3 regions of the Cohnella sp. GCM10020058 genome follow, and region 2 is predicted to be linked to each of the others. Evidence: riboswitches for the same ligand, from Rfam matches in the RefSeq annotation. Region 2 holds a riboswitch; each other region holds the start of a gene.
The links. A riboswitch is a leader RNA that binds a small molecule or an ion and turns the genes downstream of it on or off. The one in region 2 is predicted to bind cyclic di-AMP.
Positions count from the first base shown of each region.

Region 1: it holds a riboswitch for cyclic di-AMP, as region 2 does, so the genes downstream of both, ACFSR7_RS19165 (KamA family radical SAM protein) here and ACFSR7_RS24480 (resuscitation-promoting factor) in region 2, are expected to answer to the same signal.
Region 3: it holds a riboswitch for cyclic di-AMP, as region 2 does, so the genes downstream of both, ACFSR7_RS13825 (APC family permease) here and ACFSR7_RS24480 (resuscitation-promoting factor) in region 2, are expected to answer to the same signal.

Region 1 covers NZ_JBHUJV010000009.1:881,790-886,764, reverse strand. The annotation lists gene ACFSR7_RS19180 (DUF4178 domain-containing protein) at 1-279, opposite strand, end outside; gene ACFSR7_RS19175 (DUF350 domain-containing protein) at 304-708, opposite strand; gene ACFSR7_RS19170 (PspA/IM30 family protein) at 877-1,545, opposite strand; gene ACFSR7_RS19165 (KamA family radical SAM protein) at 1,712-2,785, opposite strand; cyclic di-AMP (ydaO/yuaA leader) riboswitch at 2,949-3,094, opposite strand; gene ACFSR7_RS19160 (serine hydroxymethyltransferase) at 3,202-4,452, opposite strand; gene ACFSR7_RS19155 (TIGR01440 family protein) at 4,838-4,975, opposite strand, start outside.
Region 2 covers NZ_JBHUJV010000014.1:10,988-15,962, reverse strand. The annotation lists gene rnmV (ribonuclease M5) at 1-460, opposite strand, end outside; gene ACFSR7_RS24480 (resuscitation-promoting factor) at 668-1,819, opposite strand; cyclic di-AMP (ydaO/yuaA leader) riboswitch at 2,131-2,343, opposite strand; gene ACFSR7_RS24475 (TatD family hydrolase) at 2,498-3,295, opposite strand; gene ACFSR7_RS24470 (HD domain-containing protein) at 3,338-4,630, opposite strand; gene ACFSR7_RS24465 (AbrB/MazE/SpoVT family DNA-binding domain-containing protein) at 4,949-4,975, shown strand, end outside.
Region 3 covers NZ_JBHUJV010000008.1:310,814-315,788, forward strand. The annotation lists gene ACFSR7_RS13820 (M4 family metallopeptidase) at 1-1,536, shown strand, start outside; cyclic di-AMP (ydaO/yuaA leader) riboswitch at 1,798-1,957, shown strand; gene ACFSR7_RS13825 (APC family permease) at 2,057-3,874, shown strand; gene ACFSR7_RS13830 (galactose-binding domain-containing protein) at 4,149-4,975, shown strand, end outside.

The DNA of each region.
Region 1 (4,975 bases), on a different contig from region 2:
CGGCACTTCGTCCATCGAATCGAGACGCCCGTCAATCGTACTGAACAAGGAATACGACAGATCGAGCCGCTGTTCAATGTTCAGATAGCGGACGTCTGCGCCGTCCCGAAGCGTCAACCAGACTTCGTTGCGGGCTGTCGGCTTGGTACGCCCGGTCACCTGGTAAGTGACAAGCGACACCTCGCACACATCTCCGGGCCCCATCGTCAGCACGCTTCGCTCCTGCGGAAGCGGCTCGGCTTTTTTCAAAATATTTTTAACCCTTTTGAACAAGCTCATCTCTTGTCCTCCTCTCCCGCAGCCTTACAGGCACGAGCCGATGATCATCGCACCGACCAGATGCAGAGAGCCCGCGATCAGGCCATGCCCTACGACGCCGTCCCGCACGCCTTCGTCCAAACGCAAATCTCCGATGCGCCTGAACGCGAATTCGACGATCCACTCCAGCACGAAGAGGATGACGAACGAAATGAAGGAGACAAGCAGCGCCTCGCCCAGATCGTCGGACGTCGCGATCGAGCGGGACAGAATGTAACCTTGTGCGACGAGCTTCAGCACGAACCGGACGGTGACGGCCGTATTGCCCCGCTTCATCTCTTCCATATCCTTGTACTTGGTGAAATAAGCGTCGATGCCCATGAGAATGAACAGAAGCACCGCGCCCGCCGCCGTCCACAGCAGCGTGCCGACCACGTTTTCAATCGTCAATGTTAACGTCTCTCCTCCCGCGGATAAAACCGGGCGATATCCGCATGAACCTGCGGGAATAAGCTGCCCGAAGCGCCCCTTTTCGGACGCGCCATGAATGCTTAACTCATTTTAGCTTAGATGGGCGTTTGAAAAAAGGACCCCGCGGGGGAGTCCTCTTGGATCGCCTTAGCTCTCGTACTTCTTCATCAGGGCCGCCAGTTCGTCTTCGACGGCTTTGTCCTTGCCTAGCGTCGCGAACTCGTCGTCCAGCGACCTGCCTTTGGACTGGCTAAGTTCCTCTGTCGCCTCGGCGTGCGCTTCCATCTGCCGGACCTTCTCTTCCATCCGGCTGAGACCGGACATCGCCGTGTCGGTACCGAATCCAGCCATCGCCTTGTTGATGCCGGCTTGCGCCTTGGCCGCGTTGGCACGGGCGACCAGCGTCTCGCGCCGGTTCTTGAGGTCGGTGAATTGCTTGCGCATCTCATCGAGCTTCAGACGCAGATTGTCGGCGGCCTGCTTGTTCTGCTCGTAGCTGGCCTTGTACTCGGCAACCTTCGTCTCTGCCGCTTTCTTCTCCTCGAGCGCGCGGCGCGCAAGGTCGATATTTTTTGCCTGCGCGGCGATGTTCGCCTGCTCTTCGCGCTTGGCGACCAGAGCCGATTGCTCCTCGTACAGCTGCTTGAATCGCTTTTCGATCGCGATCTGGGCGGCGACCGCCTTTTCCGCATCCTCGAGATCCTCTGCCATATCGCGCAGATATTGATCGGTCATCTTGACCGGGTCTTCCGCCTTTTCGATCAGGGCATATACGTTAGACAGCGTGAGATCGCGCAATCGTTTGAAAATAGACATTTACACGAATCCTCCTCTTGTCCGCTTGTTCGCGGCTATGTATTCTAGTACGCGGATGCAGGCCGACCGTTTCAACATTTCCCCGCAGACGCCCAAGTATCCGTCAAAATAAATATACATCCGGCCTGCCTCGGAAGGCAAAGCCGGATGTATGATAAAAGACCGATTAATCTCCGATCTGATAAGGCCGCTTGACGTAAGAAGTGCGGAGCCCGTAATCCTCGGAGTCCGTCCAGTCGATCGTCAGCGACCCGATCTTCGATTCGCTGCCCGGCAGCTCGGTCAGCCACAACGCGTCGTCGGGGCAGTCTGCCGTGATGAACTTGCCTGCGTCGTCGTCGGGTGACGCGTGAAACTTCAGATAGGCCTTGCCGCCTTCGACGGCCAGCACTTCGACGAAGCCAGCGTCGTGGTTCACCGCAAGGCGCGCCCGCCGCCCGAGCCCCGCCGTCGTCAGCTTGGCTTCTTCGACCAGATGGTACGCCCTGGATAGCGGCACCGAGAATTCCCCGTTCTCCTCGCTCGGACGATCGACGAAAAAGTAATACGGCGTCACGCCGGCCAGCTCGAGGCGATCCAGCAGCTCACCCAGCAACTCCGGCGCGTCGTTGATTCCGCCAAGGATCGGCGTCCGGTTCACGATGACGGCTCCTGCGTCGCGGAGCGAGCGGAACGCACGAATCGCTTGATCCGTCATCTCCCGCGGATGATGAATGTGCGCCATCAGATAAAGCGGCTTGGAAGGCGTAGAAAATTCGCGGATAAGGCGCAGCAAGCCCAGGTCGTCCGATATGCGCATCGGCTCCATGACCGGCATGCGCGTGCTGAGCCTGATAATTCCGACGTGCGGGATGGCCCGCAAGCTTTGGATTAGATTCCGCAGCTTGAGCGTAGGAAGGCTGAAGCAGTCGCCGCCCGCCAGAATCACCTGGCGGATCTCCGGATGAGCCGCCACATATGCGAGCGCCGGCGACACGCCCTCTTCGGCCTCCGTCTCAGGAAGCATCAGGAAAGCGGACGTCCGGAACTTATGGCGATAGCCTTGTGCCAGATAGTCGGCTTCGTCGTCGGAGGCGCCCCAGATCCCTTGGCCGCCGGCCGCCGGCAAAGATGGAGACAGCAGCTTGCGGAGCGGATCGTCGGCGTCGCCCCAGTCGATGAGGCTATGATAATACGTATTCGTGTTCGTGCAGAAAGGAGCGGCAGCGTCTTGGTCCATGTTTCTGGCGAATTCCGGCATGGCCAACGTAAATTCCTCCTTCTCCCGGTCTAAAGTCGACACGCCTCGAAGGACAGAAAAGACCCTTCTGCAACAGGCGCGCGCAATACGCTTAGCCAGACAGAGGGGTCTTGTAGAGACGCCAAAAGACCCGGCGAGGGTCATTCAAGCTTCAATAAATTAGATGTGACCCATCCACTGCCTACGAGGTTAGCTGACGGACTCGGGTAAGATGGTACCCTATGAAGCCTGGAATAGCTTCAATTCGCCCCATAAAGACTTGGTTCCCCCGTTTCCCGGCCGATACCGGGAATTAAGCGTACACTTAGTTTATACCGAATGTCCCGAATCGTCAAACAAATGGCGCCCAATTCGGCCTCGAAAGGTCAAAATTGGGCGCCTGTACCTGTTTTTAGGATACGCTGGCGAGCCTGGTCTTAGTATTCAAGACCTTGATACAGCGGATATTGCGAGGCGAGCTCGCGTACCAGCTTGCGCGCTTCTTCAAGCTTGGTCTCGTCCTTGGCGTTCTTCAATGTGATGGCGATGGCCTGGCCGACCTTCTTCATCGCCGCGGCGTCCATCCCGCGCGAAGTAACGGCCGGCGTACCGATGCGGATGCCGCTCGTGATGAACGGGCTCGTCGGATCGAACGGAATCGCGTTCTTGTTGACGGTGATGCCCACGGAGTCGAGCAAGTGCTCGGCATCCTTGCCCGTAATGTTCAGGCTGCGGGTGTCCACGAGCATCAAGTGGTTGTCCGTGCCGCCGGAGACGAGGTTGATGCCCTCTGCGGTCAACGTCTCGGCAAGCGCCTTGGCGTTTGTCACGACGTTAGCCGCATAATCCTTGAAGGACGGCTGCAGCGCTTCGCCGAGCGCAACGGCTTTGGCTGCGATCGTGTGCATGAGCGGACCGCCCTGCGTGCCGGGGAATACCGCCTTGTCGATCGCCGCAGCCCACGGCTTGGTGCACAGGATCAGGCCGCCGCGCGGTCCGCGCAGCGTCTTGTGCGTCGTCGTCGTGACGAAGTGCGCGTGCGGCACCGGGCTCGGGTGCTGGCCGCCTGCCACGAGACCGGCGATATGCGCCATGTCGACCATGAACAGTGCGCCCACGTCGCGGGCGATCTGGCCGAGCACTTCAAAGTCGATGATGCGCGGATACGCGCTCGCGCCGGCGACGATCATGCGCGGACGGTGCTTGAACGCGGCTTTGCGGACTTCGTCGTAGTTGATCGTGAAGGTCTGCTCGTCGACGCCGTAAGCGACGAAGTTGTACAGCAAGCCGGAGGCGTTGACCGGGCTGCCGTGCGTCAGGTGGCCGCCGTGCGCGAGATTCATGCCGAGCACGGTGTCGCCCGGTTGCAGCGTCGCCAGGTAGACGGCGAGGTTGGCCTGCGCGCCGGAGTGCGGCTGCACGTTGGCATGATCGGCGCCGAACAGTTCCTTGGCGCGGTTGCGGGCGATCTCTTCGGGAATGTCGACGTACTCGCAGCCGCCGTAGAACCGCTTGCCCGGGTAGCCTTCGGCATATTTGTTGGTCAGAACGGTGCCCATCGCTTCAAGGACGGCTTCGCTAACGATGTTTTCGGATGCGATCAGCTCGAGGTTGTCGCGTTGGCGGCCGAGCTCGAGGTTAAGGGCTTTGACGATCTCGGGATCTTGCTTGCGCAGATTGGCGGTCATGGGTGGTCCTCCTTGGGGTTATGAGAAAGTTGAATTTAAAGCGATGACGAGAATAACTGCAATCATGCAATCATGTTGCTTTTTTCATTTATGTTGGCCGATGACGAGGAGATAACTGCATACATGCAGGTATTTCTCATCATTTGGTTGTTTTGTTTACAGCTAAAGCAATTTAACTGCAATCTGCAGCTATCCGGCTCATCTGGCCGCCATCCCGCTCCATAACCTGCATATTTGCAGTTATTTCCGTTCGGAACGGGACGAAATCGGCGCCAAAGTGCGCTGATAGCCGCCGCTTTACTCGGGGTTAATCGGGCAATTCGCCTCTTCCGCACGTACGAAGGCTGAACAAACCGGCGGCAGAAGCCGTTGCCAGCCTGGCGGCTCAGTCGCACGTTCCGGAAGGCGGCGCCTCCCGGCTCGGCTTCGCGTATACTGCGCGCTCGCCGCCGATCAGCTTCGGCCGCGCGTATGCCATCGTCACCCGCGCTTCTCCGATCCAGCGGCCGGATGGCCTTACCGG
Region 2 (4,975 bases):
CCCGGTCCGCGCCTGCCAGCGCCGCCTCGGACGCAGACGCCGATGAAGCCCCGTCGCCGCGCTGCGCCGCGAGCGCTCCATCGGCGACGGCAACTGCGCCGCCCCCTGCCGATGGCCGCACGCGTGCCAGCGCCGCGCGTATCGCCTCCGGGCTCGCGTGCTCGACGCCGATGCCGTCCTTGCCGCGCGCATCGGCCTTCGCCAAGAACGCGTGGCTGCATCCCGGCACCCTCGCCTCGATAATCTTGCGTATTTTCTCGCCCGGCACGTCCGGATCCGTAAAGATAATGACACCGCGCCGTGCGCGGGCCAGCTCGATGCGTCGCAGCACCTTTTCGTCGATCGCCGAACCGCCCGTCTCAATCGTGTCCGCGTCGACCGCCCTTCGGATCGCCACGGTATCCTCCTTGCCTTCCACAACGATGATCTCTGCTATCTTAGCCAGGCCGATACCGTTCACCCCGCTCGCTCCGTTCGTTCCCCTATCCGTTCGTATTGCTTCGTATGCCCTATTATAGCCGACATCCCGCAAATGACAAAGGGAAGAGGCACAGGCCTCTTCCCAGGATGCAGCGACCCGACCAGGCCGCCGCCAAAAAAACTTGACCGCTCCGACATAAAACAGACACAAACTCAATAATAGCGGGTAATAAAAATTAAGAACCTATCAGGCGGCCGATGGCTTAACCGGTCCGATCACGTACACAGTGTTGCCGCGTTTCTTGCCGAACTTATTCGCATACCGCTCGCTGTCGTAGTACACGTCGATCTTCTTGCCTTTGATCGCACTGCCCGTATCTTCCGCGCGGCGGAAGCCGATGCCCTCGATGTAGACCCACCAGCCCAAAGGCACGACATCCGGATCGACGGCAATCGTACGACCCTCGGATACCGTGGTACCGGAAGCGGTGATGCCGTAGCCCGCGTCGCCTACGTCTTTGCCCGTCGAAGCCGGACCCGCGGAATACGCGGTTAACGTGACGCCGGATAAAACGCTCTTTACCTTCACGGATTTGCCGTTCAATTGGAGTGTCTTAACTTCGTCTGCGGCTTTGTTGTAGGCAAGCGACACGACGGCCGCTTTTTTCTTCGCGCCGACGGCTACGACTTGCTGCACGATCGGCTGATCAAGCGATTTGTAGATGAGCTGTTCGTTAACGAGCTTGCCGTCTTCGTAGACGCGCTCGAATTTTTTCACCAGTAAGCCTTGCTTGCCCGTCTGCATGACCTTCGTCTTGCCGACCAGCAAGTTCTGATCCGCTGTCTTGACAACTTTGTACGCCATCGGATGCTCGGTCGTGACGACCTCGCGTGTGACGCGGACGACCTTCACCTGCAGTCCCTCGTCGATCTTTGACGTGAGTGCCGGCGTAACTTTGTCTTCTGCGGAGAGCGTGATGCCTTCATTTTGCAGCAGATCACCCACCGTCTTGACTGTTGTATATTTGGTCTCTTTCTTCCCGTCTGCGACGAGCTGAACGCTCATAGCCCGATCGATGACGACTCGCGTGCCGTCCTCTACCGAGGACGTGAGCGCTGCCGACAACCGATCGTTTGGACCGACCGTGATGCCAATCTCCTTAAGCAAGGCGGAGACATCGGAAGTGCGGGTTTGGATGACGGTAGATTTCCCGCCGTCCACGACGGTCACGCTCTTGGCGGACGCGCCGTGCAGCAGCATGATGAGACAGATGGTAAGAGCAAAGGACAAGATTGCGCTCAAGAGAATCAAACGCAGATGCTCATGCAACCATCGCGCTGCGGTAAGCTTGCCGGTCGGTCGTGGATCATGGGTCCCTTGAAGGGGGATTGCACCCATTTTCTCGTTCCTCCTTCATAGCCTCGCCGTCGACTGTTTTACATGATATTCGTCTGACGCGACTATCCATTTGTGATAACGGCGCTGGAAGCTTAGTGTGGAGCGGCTTGCACACTAGCGAATTGCGCCGCCTTGCCCAGCTATGGAGGCATGTCATGCGCCTGCCATTCATCCCGTGGGTGCTTCCGTGGAGCGGTCTTAGCGGCTATCGGCACCGAACGCGTAAATTCGGGCACAAAAAAAGCCTGCGACAGAGGGCCTGGTCGTGGCTTCCGCTCAACTGGACGAGGGACGATGGGGCGGCACGAGGTTACCTCTCTCTACTACGCTTGCGAGGTTAGCTGTCGGGTTCGGGCGTCGAGAGTCTGCCCTAAGCGATCAAGCGGTCTGCCGTCAGCCGGACGGCGCCCGTCGTTCGCTACTCACCCCAAGATTGCTCGGACCGCTGGGACATCGGCAAGCGCCGATATCGTCCGCGTCGGGTCCCCCGCTCTCCCCGCTGGGAGATTAAGCGCACTGGAAAAGGAATGTCATATTCGGACTTCTGGATTAGATAATAACCCGCACGCCCCAAAGGTGTAAAGAACGTGCAAAGAGCGAATTTCAGCGTTTTAAGGCAAATTTCAGCCATATTTTTAGGATTTCGAAGGCAAAAGCTAGTTTTTTCTTAGAAAATATTTATTTTTCTGCGTTTGTTGGCGCTTTTTCTTCGAGTCGAAAACAGACACGTGCATTTCGATCCGTAATTTCTTCTATTTTTTCCCTAGAAAGGCCTGTGATTTCCGCGGCGGAATCAGCTACAAACTGCACATAAGACGACTCGTTTCGCTTGCCACGATAGGGGTGGGGGGTAAGGTACGGAGCATCGGTTTCGATCAACAATCGGTCCAGGGGGACACGGGCCAATACCTCTTTGGGAACGCGCGCGTTTTTGAAGGTGACCGGCCCGCCGAAGGAGATATAGAAGTTCATATCCAAGCATTGCTTGGCCGTCTCCCAGCTGCCGGAGTAGCAGTGCATGATGCCCCCGATCTCGGCTGCTCCTTCTTCGCGAAGAATACGGACGACGTCCTCATGAGCATCCCGATTGTGAATGATGATCGGCTTGCCGATCCGCTTCGCGAGCCGGATCTGTTCGCGGAATACGAGCTGCTGGACGTCCTTGGGCGAAGTGTCCCAATAATAATCGAGCCCGATCTCGCCGATCGCCACGACTTTGGGGTGACTGCATAGTGATTCGATCCAGCCCAGGTCATCCTCCAATCGCATGTCGACGGCATCCGTCGGGTGCCAGCCTACGGCCGCATAGATAAAATCGTACTTTTCGGCTAATGCAATGGTCGTCGGGATCGTCTCCCGGTTGAAGCCGATATTGACAATCGTACCGACGCCCGCTTCCTTGGCCCGCGCAATCACTTCTTCTCTATCGTCGTCAAACTTTGGTGAGTCCAGATGGGCGTGCGTATCGAACAGCATGTCGTGAACGCCTCCTTTGGTCAAATCAATTTGGTATAAGATCTATAAACCCAGCAGTTCGCGAATCTCGGGTTTAAGATCATGGACATGCGGGAGCACCAGGTCTTCGGGATAATAGATATAATACTTCCCGGTATGAAGTCCCGCGATCGACCGGACGATATCGCTTTTTAAAGATATCTCGGTCAATCGATCTTTTTCGTCCAGCACGAGGACGGGGGTCTTTTCTTTGGGCTCGGGATCCGGAGATCCTGGCTTGTACACGTCGTAGGGAAGGTTCGTCGGCGTGTCCATCTGAAGGTGGTAATCAGGGTGCAGACCGATCCTTTCCCATTGCTCCCGCAGCTCCGCCTCCAGTGTTTCGTGCGGACTGTCGAGGGGTACATACTTGTACAATCGGCGGTTTAAGAACCGTTTACATAAGTCCGCCAATATCTCGTCTTCTTCGTCCGCCCATTGGCCGAACGCAGTCTGTACCATCGCTTCATCCAGCGCCAGATAGTCCCGCAGTCCGATCGTGCCGTTCAACAACTGCGCTAGCGGCGGCAGCAGGAATTTGAACGCATGGCCCCCGCGGAACAACTCGCGCGCCCTCATGAAAATTTGCCTCAGTACGATATCCGAACTGCGCGTCACGGGATGAAAGTAGATCTGCCAATACATTTGATATCTCGACATCAAATAATCTTCTACTGCATGCATCCCGCTCTCCTTCACCACGATTCGCCCCTTATAAGGACGCAGCACGCGCAAGATCCGATCGAGGTCGAAGGTACCGTAGTTCACGCCCGTGAAGTACGCATCCCTGAGCAAATAATCCATTCGGTCCGCGTCCATCTGGCTGGACACGAGGCTCACGACGATCGGCTTGTCGTACGTCTTGCAGATGACGGCGGCAACCTTTTGCGGGAAATCCTCGCTTACTTCCTTTAATACCCGATTGATCTCGGTATCTCCCAATATAATCGCGCACGACCACTCCTCATGATCCGTATCGAACACTTGTTCGATGGCGTGGGAAAAAGGACCGTGTCCGACATCGTGCAGCAAAGAAGCGCATAAACTGACCATTTTTTCCTCTTGCGGCCAGTCCTGGTATCCGTTACGCTCAAATTGACTGATAATTCTTCGCGTGATATCGTATACGCCCAGCGAATGGGAGAATCGGCTGTGCTCTGCCCCATGGAAGGTCAGGTACGAAGTCCCCAACTGCCGTATGCGCCTCAATCGTTGGAACTCGGCGGTGTTGATAAGCTTCCAGATCGTCGCTTCCTGTACGTAGATGGACTGATGAACGGGGTCCTTGAATACTTTTTCCTCCCGAAGACGGTACATGTTTCGATCACCTCGTAGGTTTGGGCTTCACATTCGACAAACGATTATGATTTTGTCGAATGGTGTCATCCGCTAATTTTAAGAATTAATCCCGTTTTTTACCTAATATATTGGTGAATTGGTGCTAAACTGTGGAAGTTAGCGGGTATTCAGCTAAATTTCAGCTAAAGAAGCCACTATTTCTGGTTGACTTATTTGGGAATCGTTGGTACGATAGAGTACGGAAAAGAAAGAATTTTGTCGAATGATGGCGAATATGCGGAGGTTCTCCGACATTTCGTTTAATCTTATTTTACGCGAATGAGGGAGGATTTCCAAATGTTGAAGTCGACGGGCATTGTACGG
Region 3 (4,975 bases), on a different contig from region 2:
GTCGCGACAAGTACTGAAGCGACGACGATTACGACGTACGGAGACTACGAAGGCGTCGGCTTCAGTCCGATCGTCTCGGTCTCCTCGCCGCTGAATGTTTGCCCGATCGTCGTGGATACGAACACCGGCAACCCGGGCACAGGCTCGCCAGGCACCGGTGCACCTGGAACCGGCACTCCCGGAACCAGTACTCCCGGAACGGGCACGCCGGGTACCGGCGCATCCGGTGGAAGCGCGACTGCCGACGATGCCGACGATGAGACGAAGGTTCAGGACGGGACGATCAAGCTCTCCGGCAACGATCTGAAGTCCTCACAGGAAGCCGGTGCCGACGGACGCTCGATTTCAATCGTCGAGCCCGACGCCGACAAGCTGAAGCAAGCGCTCAAGCTGGCGGACGGGCAGACGGCATCTGCCGGTACGGCGCTCAAGCTCGTCCTGCCTGTCGGCACAGGCGGAGACGGCATTAAGGTACGGTTGCCGTCCGCGGCGCTCGCGGCCGCGTCTGTCCAATCCTCGGGCTTGACGCTTGTGGTACAGACTGACAAAGTCTCGTACGAGATTCCCGTCAAGCTGCTTAGCGGCTCGCTGCTGGCGCAAGCCTGGGGAACGGCAGCAGTCCCTGACGATCTGCAGCTCGAGTTCGGCGTCGTCAAGTCTGCGCAATCAGAGCAGGCGAAGTCCCGGCAAATGCTGCGAACGGACGGCTATGCAGCCTTGTCCGACTTCCTCGACTTCACGATCGAGCTGGCTTCCGGCGGGAAGAAAAAAGAGCTGAAAAACTTTAACGGCATTTATGTCACCAAACGGGTAAGTATCGACGCTCCCAAGACGACAGGGGAAGTAACTGCGCTGACCTTGGACACCGTCACCGGACAGCTCGTATTCGTCCCTGCGGCGATCACCGTTTCCGAGGGCCGGTTGACTGCGGCGATCCGGACGCCGCACAACAGCGTGTATGTGCTGGCGCAGGCAGTCAAGTCGTTCGCTGACATTGCGGTCCACACGGATCGTGCCGCGATCGAGAAAATGGCGTCCAGGAAGCTCGTGCTCGGCGCCGGATCGGGACAGTTCCAGCCGGACCGAACAGTGACGAGAGCCGAGTTCGCCGCTCTCCTCGCGAGAGCGCTCGGTCTGCAGACACTGCCGGCAGCGTTCTCGTTCGCCGATGTGAAGGCCGGCGCCTGGTATGGCGCTCCGGTGACGACGGCAGTGAGCGCGGGGCTAATCTCGGGCTACGGCAACGGGAGTTTCGGTCCGGGCGGCGTCATCAAGCGCCAGGAGATGGCGGTCATGCTGGGCAGAGCGATCGCTTATGCGGGCGGATTGCCGAAAATTGCGGGGCAGGCAGGCTCCGGCGCTTCTGCCGATGCGGCGAAAATTCCTGCATGGGCTGCCGCCGACGCGCAGGCACTGCTCGCTGCGGGCATCATGCAGAACAGAGCGGACGGCTCATTCGCTCCTGCCGCGCCGGTTACCAGGGCCGAAGCCACCGTATCGCTCATGCGCATGCTGGAGAATCTGCAACTCATTTAAAAGGGATGCATACAACACCCCTCGTCCTCCCGTTTGGCGGGAGGCGGGGTTATTTTTTTTAATTCGTTTCAAATACTCGGGCATCCGAGACAGCAGAAACCTCAATAAATCGAGCGCGAATGTGCGCGGCTGAGATAATGCAAGAGCCGCATGAATGTAACCGTTCTCTTCGTAGGTTAACCGGCCGCCGCGCTGTTTCATCCCCTTCGGCGGCAGTTTACATGAAGATGGAACGTAACGTATGATTCATTTCGTGATTTAACATCCTAATCGCTGAATCCCGCAGATGCGGGAACGGGGGAACCAACCGGGTGCCGCGCATGCACGCCCAGGGGTGAATCGCTTGGCTTTTGCCAAGCGTAGGGCTGCTTGCCGAGCCCGAATCCGACAGCTAACCTCGCAAGCGTCCGGAAGAGGAGCCTGCGCCGCTATTCGCTTAAGAATAAGCTGCGGGAGATCCTTTCCTGCGGCTTTTTTTGATGCCCGTCAGCGGTGCCGGCACAGCAAAGGAGATAACCCCATGGTCAGCAAAGTTAAACGGCTTCTGATCGGCAGACCGATGAAAAGCGCGGAGATCGAGGGCGCCAAGCTGGGCAAATTCAAGGCGCTTGCCGTCTTGTCGTCCGATGCGCTATCGTCCGTGGCGTACGGCACGGAGCAGATTTTGATCGTCCTCATGGCGGCGGGCTTCGCGGCCGTCTGGTACTCGGTGCCGATCTCGCTGGCGGTGCTCGGCCTTTTATTTATTCTCATCCTGTCTTACCGCCAGACCATTTATGCCTATCCGGCCGGCGGCGGCGCCTACATCGTGGCCAAGGACAATCTCGGCGTCTCGACGGGACTCCTGGCCGGCGGCTCGCTGCTGGTCGATTATATATTGACCGTCGCGGTCAGCTCGTCCGCCGGCACGGATGCGATCACGTCGGCTTTTCCTTCGCTGCACGAACACCGCGTTCTGATCGCGCTCGTCATCATCCTTATTCTGACCGTCATGAACCTTCGCGGCTTGACCGAGTCCGCCTCCGTGCTCGCGACGCCGATCTACTTATTCGTCGTAGCGATCTTCGTGCTCATCGCTGCCGGCATCGTCAAGTACGCAACGGGCAGCGCGCCCGCTCACGTGCCGGAATTCGGCGCCGCCGTGTCTAACGTCAGTCTCTTCCTGCTCCTCAAGGCATTCAGCTCGGGCTGCTCCGCGCTCACAGGCGTCGAAGCCGTATCCAATGCCATTCCCAACTTCAAAAAGCCGGCCGAGCGCAACGCCGCCGCCACGCTGATCATGATGGGCACGATTCTGGGCGCGATGTTTATCGGCATCAGCCTGCTCGCTTATTGGTACGGCGTCGCGCCGGACGAAAAGCAGACGGTCGTCTCGCAAATCGCCGAATCGACCTTCGGTCGAGGTACGATCTATTACGTCATCCAGGCGCTGACCGCGCTGATTCTGGTGCTGGCGGCGAATACGGCGTACTCCGCGTTCCCGCTGCTGGCGTTCATGCTGGCCAAGGACAAATACATGCCGCACGCCTTCATGGTTCGCGGAGACCGGCTCGGTTACTCCAACGGCATCATTTTCCTCGGCGTGTTCTCGGCGCTGCTGGTCATCATTTTCCACGGCAACACCGAAAACCTGATCCCGCTCTACGCGGTCGGCGTCTTCATCCCGTTCACGCTGTCGCAGCTCGGCATGATGGTGCGCTGGATCCGGCTACGCCCGCAAGGCTGGATGACGCGCCTGCTTGTCAATACGATCGGCATGCTGACGACGCTGAGCATCACGCTCATCTTTATTTTCACCAAGTTCACGCATGTGTGGATGGTGTTCGTGTTCCTGCCGGTCGTCATGTGGACGTTCTTCGCCATCGCACGCCATTACCGCAATACTGCCGACGAGCTGCGCATCGATCCGGCCAAGGAGAAGCCGTGCATCAAGGGCAGCACGATCGTCGTGCCGGTCGCGGGGGTCACCCGCGTCGTCATGAATTCGCTCAGCTACGCCAAGTCGCTGACCGACAACGTCGTCGCCGTCTATGTCGGCTTTGACGACGAGGAGATCGAGCGCATGGAAAAAAGATGGGCCGACTGGGATCCCGGCGTCCGGCTCATCACGCTCAGATCAAGCTATCGCAGCATTATCCGCCCGATTATGAAGTTCATCGACACGATCGAGTGGAAAACCGCCGAGACCGACCATATCACCGTCCTCATCCCGCAGTTTATCGCCAAGCACTGGTGGCAGCACATTTTGCACAATCAGTCGAGCCTGCTGCTTCGCGCTTACCTTTACAATCAAAAGGACGTCATCATCGCGACCGTGCCTTACCATCTGCGTCGTTAACGTCCGAAGAGCGCATGCGATCCGTCTCGTCCGTGATTTTGCGGGCGAGATTTTTTGGTTTTCGGCCTCATAAGAATCGTAGTTCCGCACACACATCTCATAGGAATGTACATCGTCGGACATGTATGTAAGCGCTTATAATTTAAAGGAAGCATCATCCATATACGGGAGGAGGAGGTTCGCAGCTCCGTGAACTTAGTCAGGCGCCACTGATCAGCCGCTCAAGTCGGAAGAGACCGGAATTTCGAGTTATCCATTTAAAAGGAGGCAGATGATGTTCATGCAACTGCATACGGGGAAACGGAAGCCGTGGACGGCTTCTTTGCTGGCTCTCGCGCTGATGGCCGGACTGTTCGCCAACCTGGCCGGGCTTCAAGCATCCAAGGCCTATGCGGACGGCCCGAATCTGGCGGCGAACAAACCTGTGACCGCGAGCTCATACGCGGATGTGTATCAAGCGGGCAATGCCGTAGACGGCAACGCCGGCACCTACTGGGAGAGCGCGAACAACGCCTTTCCGCAATGGATCCGGGTTGACCTGGGAGCAGCCTCGACGATTAATCAGGTCGTTCTGAAGCTGCCGTCCGGATGGGGGACGCGCTCGCAGACTTTGTCCGTGCAGGGCAGTCTGAACGACTCGGCGTACAGCACGCTCGCGTCGTCCGCTTCGTATTCGTTTAACCCGGCAACCGGCAATGCGGTGACGATCAGCTTCGCCGCCGCCAGCACGCGCTACGTCAAGGTCAACATCACGGCCAACAGCGCCTGGCCGGCCGGTCAGGTATCCGAGTTCGAGGTGTACGGAACCGTCTCGCCGCCGGCCAATAATGTGTATGAAGCCGAAGCAGCCGCGCTGTCCGGCGGAGCCAAAGTAAACACGGACCATCCCGGTTATACGGGGACGGGATTCGTGGACGGCTATTGGACGCAGGGCGCACAGACGCAGTTCACCGTTAATGCCGCAGCCGCCGGCAACTACGCGGTCGCGCTCAAGTACGGCAACGCGAACGGCGCGGCCAGAACGCTGAGCGTCTACGTGAACGGCACGAAAGTCAAGCAGACGACGCTCGCGAATCTCGCCAACTGGGATACTTGGGGAAC